Regions from separate parts of the Sporosarcina sp. FSL K6-1508 genome, predicted to be linked through region 1. Evidence: riboswitches for the same ligand, from Rfam matches in the RefSeq annotation. Region 1 holds a riboswitch; the other holds the start of a gene.
The links. A riboswitch is a leader RNA that binds a small molecule or an ion and turns the genes downstream of it on or off. The one in region 1 is predicted to bind S-adenosylmethionine.

Region 1 (4,637 bases):
ATAGCCCCTGCATTTGCAAATTTATAGCCATGATCAATTACTTGTTGGTCCAAGTAAGGTATGTGTTGGAAGAAGTTCGCATCCAACTCACTGGATTCAAGATCTTTGTTTGGCAAGATATAGTCTTGGTAGGTTTCAATGACAAGTTCAATGCCTTTTTCTTTCAATATCGGTGCTGCCTTTTCTAAAATGATTGCGTGCGGTGTATTTGATGCACCAATGACGATTTCCGTTTCCTCTACGGTTTCATCGACAGCCTTGTCTCCCCCATTTGCATTTTTATCGCCGCTGTCATCTTTCGCTCCACAAGCTGCCAATGCGAATACAAGTACTGCTAATACTATTCCCCCTAAAAGCTTTTTCATGATGATTTCTCCCCTTTTTCTATTCTGTTTTATGGTTTACAGGCAAAGCCTGACGTTACTGCTATAAAATTATCTTTTGTCAAATTTCCTTACCGCGAAATCCCCGATGAATTGGATTACGAATACGATAATTAAAATAAAGATTGTTGCAACAAGTGTAACGTCCTCGCGGCTACGCTGGAATCCATCTAAGTACGCGAGTGTCCCAAGACCGCCTGCGCCAATAATCCCCGCCATAGCGGTGTACCCGACGAGTGCAATCGCTGTTACGGTAATTCCCGAAATAAGTGCAGGCATCGATTCGGGTAAAAGAACTTTAAAAATAATCGTTCTCGTTTTTGCTCCCATTGACTTCGAAGCTTCAATTACACCTTTATCAATTTCCTGTAAGGCAATCAGCACCATTCTTGCATAAAACGGAGCCGCCCCAATTATTAGTGCCGGCATCGCAGCATCCGGTCCGCGGATTGTGCCAAGAAGAAATTTCGTAAACGGAATAAGCAAAATGATTAATATGATAAACGGGATTGACCTAAAGACATTGACGAATGCCCCTGAAATCATATTTACAAACTTATTCGACCACAGTTGACCGGGACTTGATAGGAAGAGTAAAATCCCGAGTGCTAGTCCAATAACTAATGTGAACAATGTAGAGATTGCTGTCATATAGAGTGTTTCCACTGTCGCTTCCCACATCTTAGCCCAGTCAACATTCGGAAAAAGGTTTTCAATCATTACCGATCACCTCCGTCTGAACATCATTTTCATTGAGATAATGAATTGCTTCCTCAATAATTGTGGAATCTCCAAGGAGCTGAAGTATGAGTGTGCCGTATGCCCCACCATGCGTATGGGAAATGTTCCCTTGCACGATATTCACGTCGACACTGAATTTCCGGATAAGACTTGCGAGCACAGGTTGCTCTGTCCGGTCACCTACAAATAAGAGCTTGATAAGCGTACCGGTAGGGAATTCTTCCTTAATATGCGCCATTGCCTGCTTCGCTTCAGCTGGCTCAGTTACTTGAGAGACAAAACGCTTCGTAATAGACTCTTTCGGCGATTGGAACACATCGAGCACATTCCCCATCTCGACAACCTTCCCTGCTTCCATTACCGCGACTCTGTGGCAAATTTTGCGAATAACATGCATTTCGTGTGTGATAAGGACAATCGTCAGCCCAAGTCTTTCATTAATGCCCGTCAGAAGATCAAGTATCGAATCCGTCGTTTCCGGATCAAGGGCTGAAGTCGCTTCATCACAGAGAAGTACTTCCGGATCGTTTGCAAGCGCCCGGGCGATGCCGACACGTTGCTTCTGTCCTCCAGACAATTCAGATGGATATGCGTTTTCCCGACCACTTAATCCAACCAGTTCAATCAGTTCTGCCACTTTCTTGTCTCGCGTAGCTTTTCGTACGCCCGCGATTTCAAGTGGAAAAGCAATATTGTCCTTCACTGTCCGCGACCATAACAAGTTGAAATGTTGGAAAATCATACTTACTTTTTGACGCGCTTCTCTTAGTTCTTTTCCTCTGATTGCGGATATTTCTAAACCACCTATTTTCACACTACCTGATGTCGGCTTTTCAAGCCCGTTCAACAGGCGAATTAATGTACTTTTTCCTGCTCCGCTGTATCCGATTATGCCAAAAATTTCGCCATCGGCAATTTCAAGTGAGACATTTTCGACCGCTGAAATACTGGCTGGTCCTACACCGAACCGTTTATTGATTTCTGTTAAATGAATCATCTATTTCACCTCTGAGTATTTATCTATATAAATTGGAATTTAGAATTCCTTCAAATCCGCTTCGGCGCTCGGGGATGCCTCCCGCCATAAGCGAGGGTACTGAAAAAGTACGATTTCCTTCAATCCCGTTGATTTCCGTTCCGAGCGGACGCTTTCCGCGGGCACGGCTTCAGCCTCCTCGTCACTGCGTTCCTGCGGGGTCTTCAGCTCGTGCTGTTCCCGCTGGAGTCGCCGCTCTCCACTACAATCAACTAGTTCTTACTGAAAAAAGAACTTTTTCAGTGGCTTCCCATAAGCCAGACAGCTTCGCCGTCAGTCTTATGGCTTCGGCTACCCCTTGTAAGGCGCCTACGCTCAATAACTATCCGGTAGTTCACCGCTTAGTGACAATAAGGCTACATTTCATTAGAATACAAAAAAGCCTTCCTGCAGACGGGCAGAAAGGCTTTACGCTATCATAAAATAAACGTTTGTCCGATCTCTCATCTCTCAAAGTATGCACTTTGTGTGATTTGGCACCATTTCACTTTCGTGACGGTTGCCGGGCTTCGCAGGGCACTATCCCTCCACCTCTCTTAATAAGAGCGACCTATTCAGTTGAATGTTAAATCGAATTATATCAAATTAGCATATTGTTTGTCAATCAATCTTTTCAAGCAGATACGGAACCGACTGAAAGGCATAGATTTTATGGGTTAATACGCCCTCCTTCTGTATTAGAAGGCAAGGAACACTTTCAATTTCATAGTCAATTGCAATATTTTGGACGTAATTCAAATCTGCTTTCCCGATTGGTATTTCTGGTCTCATTACAGTGATGATCTCCATCATTTTAGATGCAACCGCACATGTGCCGCACATCGGTGTATATAAATAAAACGCTGCTACCGGAGACTCTTTTAAGGCTATCTCCCACTGTTCGCGTGTCCATGTCTCCATTGATCCTACATCCTTTAAAGTAGATATTCAGGCCGGATTTTGAAATCCGCCTCTTGAAGTATTTTGGCTAGCACTTTATACGGAGTTGTCTCCACTTCTCGGTATACCTTTTCTGTATATAGATGGATTGCTGCCGGGAAATCTCTCTTAAATAAAATACGGGTCTTCTCGCCATCTTCATCCGCATCGACAAAGACGTATAGTTCCTGTTCTTCGTAGGGTGCAAGTAACTCTTCAAGCCGGTAAGGGCTAACTGTACCGTTCGTACAAATAATTTCGACAGGATCAGCAAGTATGCGCACTAAACGTTTTCTATCCGAACCGCCCTCTACTATGATGACTTTTTCATCCGACAAAAGAGTTCCCCCTTTGCTAATACACTAGTAAGATGCAAAAAACGCCGGAATTATTCCGGCGCTCAGTTAAATCAAATACGCCTCGGCGTATTTGCGCCCAGATTTTGAATTGAGCTTGCTCAATTCACTCCTTTCAAAATCTGTGGCATCCGCCGGAGGCTTAGGGCCAACAGGACGTTGGTTACTCAGACGTTGCCGCAGGACGCGGCGATTTTAGTCTGAGTTCCCCTATTCAGCAAGGGTTTGAACTTCTGCTGAATAAATTTCAATTATTCTCCAACTGTCATTTTTTCATACGCTTCAGCTGACATAAGTTCATCCAGCTCAGAAGCATTAGAAGGTTCAACGACAATCATCCATGCATTTTCATACGGTGATTCGTTGACGAATTCAGGGCTGTCTTCAAGTCCCTCGTTCACTTCAATTACTTTACCGCTAATTGGTGCATAAAGTTCCGATACTGTTTTAACTGATTCAACGCTTCCGAAAGGCTCGTCCGCTTTGATGTCGTCACCGACAGATGGAAGTTCAACGAATACGATATCGCCAAGTTCAGATTGTGCAAAGTGAGTAATACCGATGCGGTAATTTCCGCCTTCTTCTTTTACCCATTCATGCTCTTCAGAATAACGCAGATCTTTTGGTGTGCTCATTCCGTACCCCTCCAAATAAATAGTTTCATTCTCTTCAATTCTGGCATATTTCTTGAACAAAGACAAGAAGGGAACTCAGTTACCCCATACTTTTTCGAATTCTTCTTCCTTGAACCCAACAGTCACTTTTCCTTCTCCAAAAACAATCGGTCTTTTAATCAGCATGCCATCTGATGCAAGTAAACTAATTTTCTCCTCATCCGTCATTTCCAGTAATTTATCTTTCAAGTTAAGTTCTCTATATTTCATGCCGCTGACGTTGAAAAACTTTTTCAACTCCAAATCAGAGACTGCTATCATCTTCCCAAGTTCCTCTTCTGAAGGAGGTGCTTCTGCTATGTTCACTTCCTGAAAGTCCAAGTTGTTCGTTTCGAGCCATTTTTTTGCTTTCCTGCATGTCCCGCACTTCGGATAACCGTAATAAACCAATCCCATAAAGCAACGCCTCCATTTTCGCCATTATAACAGAAAAAACACCCGGGCGCCTATAAGCATCCAGATGTCAAAGTGAGATCAGCAATTTTACTTCATTAAAACAATCACGTCTGTTGATTAATCATTTACTTGC
Region 2 (4,637 bases), 290 kb from region 1:
CTTCCATACTAAAACAGAGAAAATCCACGGGCGGTATAAATTACCGCCCGTGGATTTTCTCATAGACTTCTGACTTAATCGAGTTTCACTTTAAGAATCGCACCTGTAGTTGCATCAACTTTCACTTCATACTTATAGCCATCTGCCGTTCTAATGTCAATTTCATACACTAACATTCCATCGTCGTAATCTAATTCTGCCTTTACAACTTGACCTGGTACACGTCTTACCGCGATATCCATCGCCTGTTCTATTGAGATCCTTCGGTACTGCGGGTTTTGATAATGTTCATGCCAATGATGATTTTGGTTATATCGATTATGATTCGTCACCCTATCTCCTCCAATTCGATTATCATGTTATCCTTTACATTCTATTCAAGTTGCGTGGATATGTGCCTAAGTGTAAGCCATCACTTACGTCTAAGACTTTTACCCTTCAGCTCAAAAACAGTTAAGCAGATCCCACGTACATGATTAGTACGTGGGATCTGCTTATTGAAAATCGTATATTTAGCATTATTTTCATCAATCAACGTTCTTCTCTTTTTCTTCCTGCTTTTGATTCAACATAAAGGAAACTTGATCTGACCCGGTCAGTAATTTAGATATATAAGACGATGTCATGCTAAAACTGCCTTCTATCCTTTCTGATAAAAAGTTGGTTCGCTCGTATAGAACCGAGCGGAGATAATCCAGTTGTCTAATTACTTTTTCTAATAATCCTTCTTGTTTGTCCAACCTGCTGGATACATCTTTTTGAAGTTCCTCTTGCTCCAATAATTGTTTTGACAATACCTTTTGATAGTCTAATTGTTCATTTATTTTAGCTGAAATTTCTTCATAGGAAGAAGTCAACGTTTCGAAACGATCTGCTATTTCCTGATTCGACTGGCTGACGTCGTTTACTTTCGCTACGAATTCTCGATTTAGAATTTGCTCATGAGTCAATGTACGATGCAGCATTCTATTTTTTGTTTCTACTTTTGCTAATGACTTCATGACATCTTTCTCAAATTGCTCATGCCGAAAATCACTTTCTTTGATTTCGTTTAAACGATTACGAATTGATTTCAATTGATTGGATTGTGTGCTTTTTTGCTGCTTTAGTAACATTTCCATGATATTGAACTGATGACTGACTGAGTGATTCGCTTCCCTTTGTTCTTTCATCCATTCTGCTATTGGATCTATTTTAAAATGTTCTTGATTCTTCCCCAAAGACTCTGCATCAGTTTTAAAAACATCCGGGTGCCCATTTTTGTTAATAAACAACCCCATCTCTCTTAACCCCCTTGTCGTAGTAGCTTATGCTGTCTACCACAAAAGGGTCATTGAGCAGTTATTCCCATTCATAAGGCGTTTCTTGGTATACATAATAATTCAGCCAGTTAGAAAAGAGCAAATGCGTGTGAGAACGCCATGTATTCAGTGGCTCTTTGGATGAATCATCATTCGGAAAATAATTTTCTGGGATATCAACAGATACTCCTTTTTTCAGATCACGCGCATACTCTTCTGCAAGTGTATCCGCATCGTATTCCAAATGCCCTGTAATCATAATATGTTTACTATCTTTAGAGATGACGATGAAAGCTCCAGCATCTTCTGATTTTGCTAGCAGGTGTAGACGAGGATCATTTTCTATTTCTTCTGTCGAAACGGATGTATAGCGTGAGTGCGGTGCTTTGAATTCATCATTAAAGCCACGTGCAAGATTATTCGTCGGGTCGGAAAGTCGATGTGTAAATACACCTGAGCACTTTTTCGGCAACTCAAATTTTCCAATTCCATAATGATGATATAGCGCTGCTTGGGCACCCCAGCAAATATGTAAAACAGAAGTTACATTTTCTTTTGACCATTCCATAATCTCCGTCATTTCTTTCCAGTAATTAACGTCCTCAAATTCCAAATGCTCAATCGGGGCACCTGTAATGATCAATCCGTCGAAACGACGATGCTTCACATGTTCAAATGTTGTATAAAAAGCATTCAAATGTGTTTTACTAACATTTTTCGAATCATGTGTTGCTGTGTTCAGAAAGGTAACATTCACTTGCAGTGGAGTATTTCCCAATAAACGCAGAAGCTGTAGCTCAGTTCTTTCTTTTTCTGGCATCAAATTCAAAATTGCAATGGTCATTGGACGTATATCTTGTGACGTTGCACGTTCTTCATCCATCACGAATATTTTTTCTTTCTTTAACAGTTCCCCTGCCGGTAATTGTTTCGGTATGTTGATTGGCATTTTTGTCTCTCCCTTTTTAAATTGTTATGTATGATTTTATTTCAAAATAAAAAACCCACTTTTCTGTAAGATAAGAAAAGAGGGTTAACCTTGGGCTCTCTGTTCTTATCTCTCAAGAAAAAATCTTGTTGGAGGTAGCACCTTCCTGACTATGTCAGAGGTTGCTGAAGCTTCGCAGGGCCAATTCCCTCAGCTTCTCTTGATAAGAATATTTAATTAACTTCCATTATACTACTTAACTCATTATTGTAAATGGTCTTTTTCTTTTGCAAAAATTTTCATCGGATAAATTCTCTCTGTAAAGCCACATTAACAAAGTACTTACTAATTGAAAGGAGCTGTTACAATGGGAAGAGATGACGACAAAACTGGTGGGAATAATGCGCGTTCGTTGCCGCAGACACCAAAAAACCAAAAAATAAAACCTGGTGACATGGAAGCAGAAATGGCCCGCGAGTTTGCTGAATTGAGTTCCCTAAAACCAAAACGTGAACGAATGAATCCAAATGCAAAGAAAAGAAAATGAGTAACCTTGGCAACAGCGCTAATTAAAGCGTTGATACCTCTCGCTAGTATGATACTAGCGAGAGGTATTATTTATATTCAACCTAAATTAGATGCTTTCTTCAATTCCTCCGTCATTTGCCCGACCAAATCAGGTCCTCGGTAAAATTGTGGTAGTGTATTTTGGAAGTGATCTACATGCCATTCATCATTTTCTTTTCTGCAATTATCGTTTGATGATATCTTGTCCAGTTGTTTGACTACAGTAAAATCCTGTTAGTTTTCCTAATTCTTTAAACTGATTACCCGTGTACTTTGTTCCTCATTCCCTATAATCGCTCGGGATGCTGCCTTGCTTTGCTACTTCCACATTCCATGCAATAATTGTTGTACTGTCTCGTACATTCTGTCTTTCGATTTCCATCAACAACTGCGAAATACTTACATCAAGTTCTTTTTCATTCAGTGCAACAACAAGATTTGTCGGATCCAAAAAAGGTTCCCCTGGGCTTTCAACCAAACCATCAGTCGTAAGGAAAATGAGGTTGTTCCCTTTTCTTAATTCCCTTGTCCCTGACGTGTAGCATGGTACTTCTTGCTCAAACGTATTCACTTGGCCAATCCACTCGAAGAATTGCCTTTGGTTGAGTTGGAATTGGTTAAGAGCAATTAATTCCGGATGCAATACATATACTAAGCAATCTCCAACCGAAAACCACCATACGTAATTATCTTTCCTAACGACGATAAGACAAGCCGTTTCTCCCGTGACACATCTGCATTTATTCAAAAATTGTTCAGATTGAAAAATCCCAAGTAACTTCCCTTCCAAACGTTTAAATTCTGGAGGACCTTTCATTTCTAAAATCTCCACCAATTTTTCTTTATGCTGCTCGATTGTTTGAATGACAAGTTCCGCACTTTCGGCACTTTTATGTGCATCCAAAATAGCCGCGAATTCCCAATCCTCATTTTGCCAAACGATGCATCCATCTTCGTTCTTTGTTTGTCCCGCTGAAGAATTACCTCCAAAACGACCAACGACGATACGATTAATCCACCGAACATCCCGTTCATCGACAAAGTCCTTTTCACTTCCAACCCAAGAAAGGTTATTCATGAATGTTCAACCAATCGGTAAGGCCTCATTTCATAACTTTCATAAGCAATCGAATCGCTAATTCGAGCATTATTCACTCTAGACATAAATTGCGGACGTTTAATCCAATCTCCTACCTGTTCTTTATTAAAGTCGACAAATTGTACGTCAATCGTTTTGGGAGGTTGCGCAACAGATTTACCAGCTATTGCTCTTCCACGGAAAACCATGCAGATGATGCCTGACGTGATATTTTGATAAACTCCGACCCTATCACCTATTTCAGAGTGGATACCGGTTTCTTCCCGCACCACTCGTTTAACCGCTTCTTTCAACATTTCACCTGGCTCAACCCGTCCGCCTGGCATTTCATATGTATCATTCCGATGATTGTTCCGTACAAGCAATACGTGTCCTTCCTCATTTACAATGCAGCCACTAACAGCAACAATCTGTTTAGATTGTCCGTAATCTCCAGTCGAAGTGAAAAAATCTTCGTTTGATGAAATGAATAATGGAGTTAACGATTTCCGATAGTTTTGTGCTTCAACATGCATTTCCGATGCCCGAATGCCAGCGTCCACTGTCTCGTAATGAACCCTATTATCGTATGACCACATTGCCATGATCTCCGTCTGTTCTTCATTGACCCACCGTCCAACCAGCTGCGCACCATGCGTCAGCTGATTCGGAAGTAAATAGGTGTGAAATAAGTGCGTAAATGTTTCGTACATCGATGGTTCGATTGTGTATGTTTTTCTGCGGTACAACATTCAATCATTCC

Region 2: linked by a shared signal. The riboswitch ahead of metA (homoserine O-acetyltransferase MetA) and the one ahead of MKZ11_RS09655 (methionine ABC transporter ATP-binding protein) in region 1 are both predicted to bind S-adenosylmethionine.

What each region holds. Positions count from the first base shown of each region.
Region 1 covers NZ_JBBOXF010000001.1:1,925,301-1,929,937, reverse strand. The annotation lists gene MKZ11_RS09665 (MetQ/NlpA family ABC transporter substrate-binding protein) at 1-365, opposite strand, end outside; gene MKZ11_RS09660 (methionine ABC transporter permease) at 435-1,103, opposite strand; gene MKZ11_RS09655 (methionine ABC transporter ATP-binding protein) at 1,096-2,121, opposite strand; SAM riboswitch class I at 2,601-2,706, opposite strand; gene MKZ11_RS09650 (thioredoxin family protein) at 2,761-3,060, opposite strand; gene MKZ11_RS09645 (toprim domain-containing protein) at 3,075-3,416, opposite strand; gene gcvH (glycine cleavage system protein GcvH) at 3,686-4,069, opposite strand; gene MKZ11_RS09635 (arsenate reductase family protein) at 4,145-4,504, opposite strand.
Region 2 covers NZ_JBBOXF010000001.1:2,215,334-2,219,970, reverse strand. The annotation lists gene MKZ11_RS11145 (PepSY domain-containing protein) at 75-332, opposite strand; gene MKZ11_RS11140 (hypothetical protein) at 528-1,280, opposite strand; gene metA (homoserine O-acetyltransferase MetA) at 1,342-2,250, opposite strand; SAM riboswitch class I at 2,353-2,459, opposite strand; gene MKZ11_RS11130 (hypothetical protein) at 2,597-2,776, shown strand; gene MKZ11_RS11125 (protein phosphatase 2C domain-containing protein) at 3,077-3,874, opposite strand; gene MKZ11_RS11120 (NUDIX hydrolase) at 3,871-4,626, opposite strand.